3 regions of the Jejuibacter calystegiae genome follow, and region 2 is predicted to be linked to each of the others. Evidence: predicted binding sites of a transcription regulator. Region 2 holds the regulator's gene; each other region holds the start of a gene.
What was found. Region 2 encodes PurR, which represses purine synthesis genes. Its sites were predicted from a motif close to CANGCAAACGTTTGCNTG; they were not measured.
Positions count from the first base shown of each region.

Region 1: a site for PurR is predicted at 1,130-1,147, ahead of cybB (cytochrome b561). Genes of this name have one in related genera too.
Region 3: a site for PurR is predicted at 1,678-1,695, ahead of cvpA (colicin V production protein). Genes of this name have one in related genera too.

Region 1 covers NZ_CP040428.1:3,986,336-3,989,455, forward strand. Annotated here, with positions in the region: gene FEM41_RS18425 (alpha/beta hydrolase) at 1-433, opposite strand, end outside; gene cybB (cytochrome b561) at 593-1,129, opposite strand; gene gap (type I glyceraldehyde-3-phosphate dehydrogenase) at 1,306-2,307, shown strand; gene FEM41_RS18440 (pyridoxamine 5'-phosphate oxidase family protein) at 2,313-3,120, opposite strand, start outside.
Region 2 covers NZ_CP040428.1:3,563,175-3,566,294, reverse strand. Annotated here, with positions in the region: gene FEM41_RS16440 (MFS transporter) at 1-756, opposite strand, end outside; gene cydH (cytochrome bd-I oxidase subunit CydH) at 948-1,037, opposite strand; gene purR (HTH-type transcriptional repressor PurR) at 1,338-2,363, shown strand; gene punR (DNA-binding transcriptional activator PunR) at 2,399-3,120, opposite strand, start outside.
Region 3 covers NZ_CP040428.1:4,811,342-4,814,461, forward strand. Annotated here, with positions in the region: gene purF (amidophosphoribosyltransferase) at 1-1,100, opposite strand, end outside; gene cvpA (colicin V production protein) at 1,137-1,622, opposite strand; gene dedD (cell division protein DedD) at 1,799-2,446, opposite strand; gene folC (bifunctional tetrahydrofolate synthase/dihydrofolate synthase) at 2,436-3,120, opposite strand, start outside.

The DNA.
Region 1 (3,120 bases), 420 kb from region 2:
AGCCCAGACCGGCATAGTCCGGCGCGACGATAGCGAACCCCAGCGACAGCCAGGTGTTCAGATACTGGCTATCCCTGACGGTACGCGGATTAAGCGAAGGCGCACAGTCGTTGGCAACACCAACGGTACCGTGAGCCCAGACCACCACCGGCCAGCCCCCTTTCGGCATCGGCCCCCTGGGGATAAACACCGCAGCGCTGTCCCGGCGCGGTGTTTTACCATCTACCCCGCTCACGGAAGGATAAATAAGCCGGTACTGTTCTGCAGCCTCGGTCAGGCCATGTTCCGCAGGTAAGACCGATTTTTCAACCGACGGCGGCTGAACCGCCGCCTGAGCCTCTGACTGCTGCGCCGCCTGAACCAGCGGTACACCAATTGTCAGTGCTGCAACCGGCACGGCCCAGCACAGAAGTTTTTTTACAACAGGCTTCATATTTCCCCTATGAATTATCAGACGGTGATATCCACATCATCAGCAAAAATTGTACGCCGCAAAAACGCAATGCGTGAGCAATCACCGATAAAGCGCAGCCTAATCCTGGAGGAAAGCGTAGATGATAAAACGGCGCCGGACAGCTCCGGCACCAGGCGTTTATTCGCTATCGCGGCGGCGCGGCATCATACGCAGCAGCGTATTGTCGCGCCATATATAGTGGTGAAACAGCGCGGCGGCGGCGTGAAGGGCAATCACAAAATAGCCGATGTTAGCAATTAGCTCATGAAGATCTTTCAGACTCTGGCGGCGATCCTCATTCAGGTCTGCCGCATGGGGCATGGGGATCCCCAGTACGCTCCAGGCCTCGCCTTTGTCGTACATCACCAAAAAGCCCAGCACCGGCAACGCCAGAAAAATCAGGTACAGCGCGCTGTGCCCCAGGTGTGCCAGGCCCGTCGCCCAGGCCGCTGGTTTCGGCACAATCGGCGGTGTGGGCCGCGTGGCACGCAGCACCAGCCGTGCCACCATCAGAATCAGCACCATCAGTCCGCTGGCAAAATGAAACGCTTTAAACACCGGACGATACTCACGCGGCGCCAGGCCGCGAAACTCCATGGCGCAATAAGCGATGGCAATCAGCAGCAGCACCAGCCAGTGCAGGCCAATCTGCAGTGAGGAGAATTTACCTTGCATAACCCATCCTTTTTCCTGAATTCCGACCTAAGAATAAACTTCAGAGACGGGCTTCACATTAAGTTTCTCGGGCAATCAGCGAGTTAATTGATCCCGCACCCCCTGCGTTTGCGGCATGCCATCACCTGAACTATCACTTAGTGAGTTTAAACAACCTTCCCGCAAAGGAGTCCCTGATGAGTAAGATTGCCATTAACGGGTTTGGGCGCATCGGGCGTCTGGTGCTGCGTCGGCTGCTTGAAGTGCCGGGGGACCGGCAGGTTATCGCGATTAACGATCTGACCTCCCCCGAAGTCCTTGCCTATCTGTTGAAGCACGACTCTAACTATGGCCATTTCCCGTGGTCCGTTGACTACAGCGACGACGCCCTGATTGTCGATGGCACAAAGATCGCCGTATTTGCCGTCAAAGAGGCGGAAAAACTGCCCTGGGGGGAGCTTGGGGTAGATATCGTGGTGGAGAGCACCGGCTTTTATACCTCAGCCGATAAAGCCCGGGCCCATCTGGATGCCGGAGCGAAGAAGGTGCTGATCTCCGCCCCTGCCGGTGATATGAAAACCGTGGTGTTTAACGTCAACGACGACACCATGGACGCCAGCGATAAGCTGCTTTCGGTAGCGTCGTGCACCACCAACTGCCTGGCGCCGATGGCGAAAGCCCTGAACGACAGTTTTGGTATCAAACTGGGCACTATGACCACCATTCATGCCTATACCGGCACCCAGGCGCTGGTGGACGGACCGCGCGGCAAGAATCTGCGCGCTTCGCGGGCCGCGGCTGAAAATATCATTCCGCACACGACCGGTGCGGCTAAGGCTATCGGGCTGGTGATACCGGCCCTGAGCGGTAAACTTAAGGGTCACGCCCAGCGGGTGCCGGTAAAAACCGGTTCGGTCACCGAACTGGTCTCGATTCTGGATAAAAAAGTCACCGTGGATGAAATAAACGCCGCACTGAAAAAGGCGACCGAAAATAATGACGCCTTCGGTTATACCGATGAAGAGCTGGTGTCCGGCGATATTATTGGCAGCCACTTCGGTTCAGTGTTCGACGCGACCCAGACCGAAGTAACGGAAACCGACGAACTGCAACTGGTGAAAACCGTCGCCTGGTACGATAACGAATATGGTTTTGTGACCCAACTGGTGAGGGTGCTGGATAAGTACGCCCGCCTGTAGCGGCGTTACTCCACGGCGCGATTAAACGGCGACGCCTGGGGCTCAGACCAGCTCAGGCGTGCCGGAAGCGTGCGCCACAGCCACTCCCGCACCTCGAATTCCCAGAAATTCTGGTCCAGATTCAGGGTCACATCGCCGGTCAGTTGCAACAGCCGGGAGTGGCTGAAATCCGGAATGCAGATCCCTCCTTTGGGGTTTAACATGAAGTTGCCCAGGGTATTAAACAGGTTATTGCCGGGATAGTCGGGGATCCGCAGTCGATTCCCCTGCTCCACCCGAACAAAGCCCGGCGCGCCGCCGCGGTGCGAAACATCACAGCCGCTTTCCGGCCAGTCAGAGGCCACAAACAGCGTGTCGCAGCCGTGGATAAACGCCCGTAGTTCATCGTTCAACCCTTTACCGCGCTGTGGGGATTCATCGGGTTCCGCCAGGCTGGCATGCACCACCCGCCGCTGCTGAATATATTTCGGGCAATTACCATAGGCTTCGCAGACAAACAGCTCCAGATCGCCGCGGGTCAGGCTGTTAAGGCGCCCGTTGACCCGCAATCGCTGGCGGCTGTTAAGATCGATAAACAGCAGTCCCAGCCGCGGGTTATGGCTCAGGTTCTGCCATAGCGGATCCGCAGGATCGCGCTGCGCTTGCGGTAATGTCAGATTGAGATACTGAGGATGACCGGCATCGGCAAAGCCCGGCGGTCCTACCAGCAGCGAAGCCCAGGGATAGCCATCGCTATCCACGCTGCCCACCAGCACCATAAACATATGGCCCACGTAAGCCTGAGCCTGACCGTAAATCCCGTCTTGAAGGGTA
Region 2 (3,120 bases):
CAGTGAAAAACCCAGCCCAACCAGCACCAGCATACCGGTAATAAAATCCGGCGAAGCATGAGTCACCCGCTGCAACACTGGCGAAATATAGGTATAAAGCGTAAACATCGCCCCCGCCCCCAGAACCGTGGTCAGCAACGCCATCAGTACCTGAGGGCGCATCAGTACCCCCAGCTCGCGCTTCACGTCCGGACGATCGCCCGCGCCGCCCGCAGGCAGCGACAGCCACAGACTTAACATCGCCACCACGCCAAGACCGGCGGTGGCCAGGAAGGACATACGCCAGCCAATGGCGCTACCCAGCCAGGTTGCCGCTGGCACGCCGCCGATATTGGCGATGGTCAGCCCCATAAACATGGTGGCGACCGCGCTGGCCTGCTTCTCTTTGGGGACCAGACTCGCCGCCACCACCGAACCCAGCCCGAAGAAGGCACCATGGTTAAGGCTGGTGATAATCCGGGAGGCCAGAAGCCAGCCATAGCTGGGCGCCAGCGCCGACAGCACATTACCGACAATAAAGATTCCCATCAGAAACAGCAGCGCACTGCGTCTGGCACGATGTGACAGCAGCAGCGTCATCAACGGCGCTCCCACCATAACGCCAATCGCATAAGCGCTGATCAGCATACCGGCCACGGGGATGGAGACGCCCACCCCATCGGCGATAACAGGCAGCAGCCCCATGGGCGAAAATTCTGTTGTTCCTATACCAAATGCCCCAATGGCCAGCGCCAGTAAGGGGAAATTAAATTTCATTGTTATTTCTCCGGTAAATTCGGGAGACAGCTTCCACCAGGGCGGAACTCACTGCTGCCGGAAATCGTCAGGCGGAGAATAATGACAGTCTGCGGAGGAAAGTTAAAGACGTGTTAAAAGCAAAAGGCTGTTGCGCAAATAGCAATAATAGAAAGGCCCGGATACGCAACGACGCGCATCCGGGTCGGGGATTAATGCAGTACGGCAGTCAGTGCGCCGCACACAATCACGCCGAGCGCGATAATAGTGGTGACCAGCGAGTATTTCAGTTCGGTACTCATGATTTTCTCCTGTGCTTTTTTCCATATTAGCGTAATGACTGATTCATTTTCCCACAAACGCCCCTGAAAATCCTGTATCAAGTGGCCCTGAATGCAGATTTCCTCTTCCACTTTTAGCAAAGATAGGACAAAATCCCCGGCTAACGTGTTTTTACGCCGTCCGGTAATGCCCTCCTCCCGTCCAGTGTCGCTTCCCCGACATACCTGCAACCTGAAAAGTTGCGCCCCGGGATAAGTCCAGGCAAACGATTAACCGGCCGGTATTCAAGGAGACCAGGAAATGGCCGGGAGTGACGACTGATGGCAACAATCAAAGATGTGGCAAAGCGGGCAAACGTCTCCACCACTACGGTGTCGCATGTTATCAATAAAACCCGCTTTGTCGCGGAAGAGACCCGTAATGCGGTATGGGCCGCCATCAAAGAGCTGCACTACTCGCCCAGCGCCGTAGCCCGCAGCCTGAAAGTGAATCACACTAAAACCATCGGGCTGCTGGCCACCAGCAGTGAGGCCCCCTACTTTGCGGAAATTATCGAAGCCATAGAGAAAAGCTGCTTTGATAAGGGCTATACCCTGGTGCTGGGCAACGCCTGGAACAATCAGGAGAAACAGCGCGCCTACCTGTCGATGATGGCTCAGAAACGCGTCGACGGCCTGCTGGTAATGTGCTCGGAATATCCGGAACCGCTGCTGGCGATGCTCGAAGAGTACCGCCATATCCCGATGGTGGTCATGGACTGGGGCGAAGCGAAAGCTGATTTCACCGACTCGGTCATCGATAACGCCTTCGAAGGCGGCTATATGGCGGGACGCTACCTGATTGAACGCGGCCATCGTGATATCGGCGCGATTCCCGGCTCTCCGCACCGCAATACCGGCGCAGGCCGCCTGGCAGGCTTTAAGAAGGCGCTGGAAGAAGCGCGCATCAAACTGAATGAAAAGTGGGTGGTGCAGGGCGACTTCGAGCCGGAATCCGGCTACCGCGCCATGCAGCAGATTCTGTCTGTCCCCCAGCGCCCCACGGCAGTATTCTGCGGCGGCGATGTGATGGCGATGGGCGCCCTGTGTGCCGCCGACGAAATGGGGCTGCGGGTGCCCCAGGATATTTCGATTATCGGCTACGATAACGTGCGCAACTCCCGCTACTTTACCCCGGCGCTGACCACCATCCACCAGCCCAAGGACTCACTGGGGGAGACCGCCTTTAATATGCTGATTGACCGTATCGTCAATAAGCGCGAACAGTCCCGCACCCTGGAGGTTCACCCGCGCCTGATTGAGCGCCGCTCGGTGGCCGATGGCCCGTTCCGCGACTATCGCCGCTAAGTACCACTATCGCCGCCAGGCACAGGGGAGCCCGCTCAACCGGGCTCCTTCAGCCACTCCGCATTCAGCGTTTCGCTATCCCCCAGATAATCCAGCAGCCAGCCCAGCACCGGTGAGTCTTCGTTCTGGCGCCAGCTCAGACAGCAGGCGGCATCCGGAAAGCGATTCTCCAGAGCCAGCGCTACCCACTGACCGCTTTTTATCCGCGGTTGCGCAACGTGGGCTGGTACCATGCCGACACAGAGCCCGGCATCCAGGCACTCTCTTGCCGTCTCCCAGTCCGGCACCACCATGCGCCGCTGGTTATCCAGCAGCCAGGTCGTACGCTTGGGTAGTGAGCGCGAGGTATCTTCCAGGACCAGCGACGGCCAGCGTCGCAGTCGTTCATCATCCAGCGCCCCCTCCGCTACCGCCAGCGGATGACCGGACGCCACCACGCAATGCCAGCGCAGCATCCCCATATCCCGAAAGGCGTAACGGCCACCAACCGGTACTGCCCGGGTGGCGCCGATCGCCAGCTCTACGCGCCCGTCCTCCAGCGCGTCCCATACGCCGTTAAACACTTCACGAGAAACCCGCAGCTCCACATCGGGGAAATGGCGGTAGAAATCCAGCACCAGTTGGCGGGTACGCGCCGGTTTAACGATGTTATCCACGGCGATGGAGAGCTGCCCGCGCCAGCCGTTGGCAATCTGCTGGCAGCGCTGACGGGTGGAGAGCATTTTTTTGATAACCTCCCGTCCTTCGCGCAGAAAAA
Region 3 (3,120 bases), 1.2 Mb from region 2:
TCCACCAGCAGCACGTTCTTGTCACGGAACTCAGCGCGGTTGGCATTGAGCTTACGACGCACCGACTTACGGCGCTGCTGCTGGCCAGGCATGATAAAGGTGCGACCGACATAGCGGTTTTTCACAAAGCCCTGGCGATAGGGTTTATTGAGGATCCGCGCAATCTCCAGCGCGATATCGCAGGAGGTTTCCGGAATAGGGATCACCACATCAATATCCAGATCTTCCCACTCGCGGGCGATCTTCTCACCCAGCTTGCGCCCCATACCCACCCGCGCACTGTAGACGGAGATTTTGTCCAGGAAGGAGTCCGGCCGTGCAAAGTAGACATACTCGAACAGACAGGGCGTGGTAGTGGGATTTTCCGCACACTGACGGGTATAGAGCTGCCCTTTCTCGGTGATGTAGACAGCCTCACCAGAGGCCACATCACGCAGAAACTCAAAGCCCAGGGTATCCAGCGCCACGCTTTCGGAGGCCACCATATACTCGGTACGGCCATCGCCCACATCGCGCTTGCCCAGCACCAGCGGGCGGATACCGTTAGGATCGCGAAAGGCCACCATGCCGTGACCAATAATCATCGCCACACAGGCGTAAGCGCCGCGAATCTGCTGATTAGTGGCGGCTACGGCCGCGAAGATGTTGTCCGGATCCAGCGGGTAGTGGCGGAAGTTATCCAGCTCGCTGGCAAAGATATTGAGCAGGATTTCAGAATCGGAGGTGGTATTGATATGGCGACGCTTCTCTTCAAACAGCATCTTACGCAGCTCGTGGGCGTTGGTCAGATTGCCGTTGTGCGCCAGCGTAATCCCGTACGGAGAGTTAACGTAGAAAGGCTGGGCTTCAGAGGCGCTGGAGCTGCCGGCGGTGGGGTAACGGACGTGACCGATTCCCATGTTCCCCTGCAGCCGCTGCATATGGCGGGCTTCAAACACATCATTCACCAGACCGTTGGCCTTACGCAGGCGAAAACAGTTGTTCGCATCGATGGTGATGATGCCTGCGGCATCCTGCCCGCGGTGCTGAAGCACCGTTAACGCGTCATAGATCGACTGGTTTACCGGCATTACACCGGCGATACCGACAATACCGCACATGTTGTCATTCCTCATTAAGCCGCAACCCCGGCGTGGTTACCGGGGCAAGAAACTTGACGAGCTTTGCAGATAGTCAAAGAACCATCTGATGATGAAACTGAATTGTGGGATAAGCTGCGACTTCTGCCAGTCTTCGCTCTTCGCCATACCGGTGAAAGAGTCCAGGAAGAAGAGGATGGCGGAGACAATCAGCACGCCCCTTAAGGCGCCGAAGCAGACCCCCAACACTCTGTCCGTTCCGGACAGGCCGGTCTTTTCGACCAGTTGGCCTATCACGTAGTTCACGACAGCACCGACGATAAGCGTGGCGATAAACAGTATCGTTATCGCTATCCCATTACGAACCAGTTCGTCCTCAAAGCCTGTGAACCAGGTTGCCAGGTAAGTGTAGTAGTGGCTCGCGACAAAGAAAGCGCATCCCCAGGTAACCAGCGACAGCGCTTCGCGCACAAACCCGCGGACCAGGCTTACCAGACAGGAAAAGCCGATGACCGCAATAATGGCGTAATCAATCCAGACCATATTCGTTCCGTACCTACTTGCCCTGACATCCTGTTCGGGGCGCATTCTAACAGAAAAAGAAAACGTTTGCGTAGCGGTTTCCTTCGCATCGCAGAAAAGAAAAAGTGGGCAAAAAACGTTCAACCGCTGATTGCCCACTCCACCACATTTCGCCGTTCCGGCTTGCCCGGCGTCGGTTACGGACTGTAGTTCATCACGACACCGCTCAGGCCTGAAAGACTCTTCAGCTCACCGAGGGAGGATTTCAGTTTATCCTTCGACGCATCCGGTCCAACCAGAATGCGGGTAATTTTGCCCTGTACCGGCGTGGACGGAATAGTGTACACCCGGTAGCCAGCGCCGCGAAGTTTAGCCACGATTTCGCTGACCTTATCGGCGTTCTTCAACGCCCCCAGCTGTACCACGTATGCCTTACCCACCGGCGGTTTTTCCTGCTGAGCGGGTTTAGCAGGTTCAGGCGCAGGCTTCGGCGCTGGTTTCGGCTGCTCGCGCGGTTTCACCGGCTCAGGCTGTACGACCGGTTCCGGCTCGCTGACTTGCGTCTCGGTACCGCCAGACAGCCGACGGGTATCCACCGTCGGCGTGGCGCTGCTGGCGCGGACCTCTTCGCCCGCCCCTTCCGGCGGCTGCGCCGGAAGCGCGGCGCCGGCATCCGGCAGCATATCCGGTTCATCGCTGTCCCCCGGTCTGGGAACCAGGGGAATGGCGGCAAACTCATCCTGATAATGCTTTTTCTGCCCGTCCAACAGACCTGGCAACACGATGACGCCCAGCGCCACCAGCACGATAGTGCCTACCAATCGGTTCTGAAACTTACTCGCCACCTCGTTTCACCGCCTCCATCTCTTCCATTACGTGGGCTACCGTGTGGAAAGAACCACACACCAGCACCGTATCCTGGGGCCGGGCCTCACCCAGGGCGGCGTGCCACGCCTGTGCCACGCTATCAAAACATTGCCCCTTACCGAGGTGCTCAATCAGCTGCTGCGCCGTCGCACCGCGCGGCCCCTCCAACGGAGCACAATACCAGCTATCCACCATCGGCTCCAGACAGGCAAGCGTACCGGCGATGTCCTTATCGTGCAGCATTCCCACCACCGCCAGTACCCGCCCTTCACGCGGCAACGTCTTCAGGCGCCCGGCCAGATAAGCCGCTGCATGGGGATTATGGGCCACGTCAAGAATCACCCGCGGCGACTCGCCGACCTGCTGGAAGCGGCCCGGCAACATTGCCTGGCGTAGTCCTTCGCGAATGGCGGTCTCTCCTACCGGAAGATGACTGGCGCGCAGCGCCGCCAGCGCCGTGGCGGCGTTGGGCTGCGGCACAAGGGGCTGCGGTAGCGCTTCCAGCACGCCTGCGGCATCGCGATAGCGCCAGGTATCGCCGGTCACTTCGTAATCCCACTCCACCCCGCGGCGGCGCAGCATTGCGCCCTTTTCCCGGGCCACTTCGCTAATGGTTTCCGGCATATCCGGCTCCCCCACCACCGCAGATTTA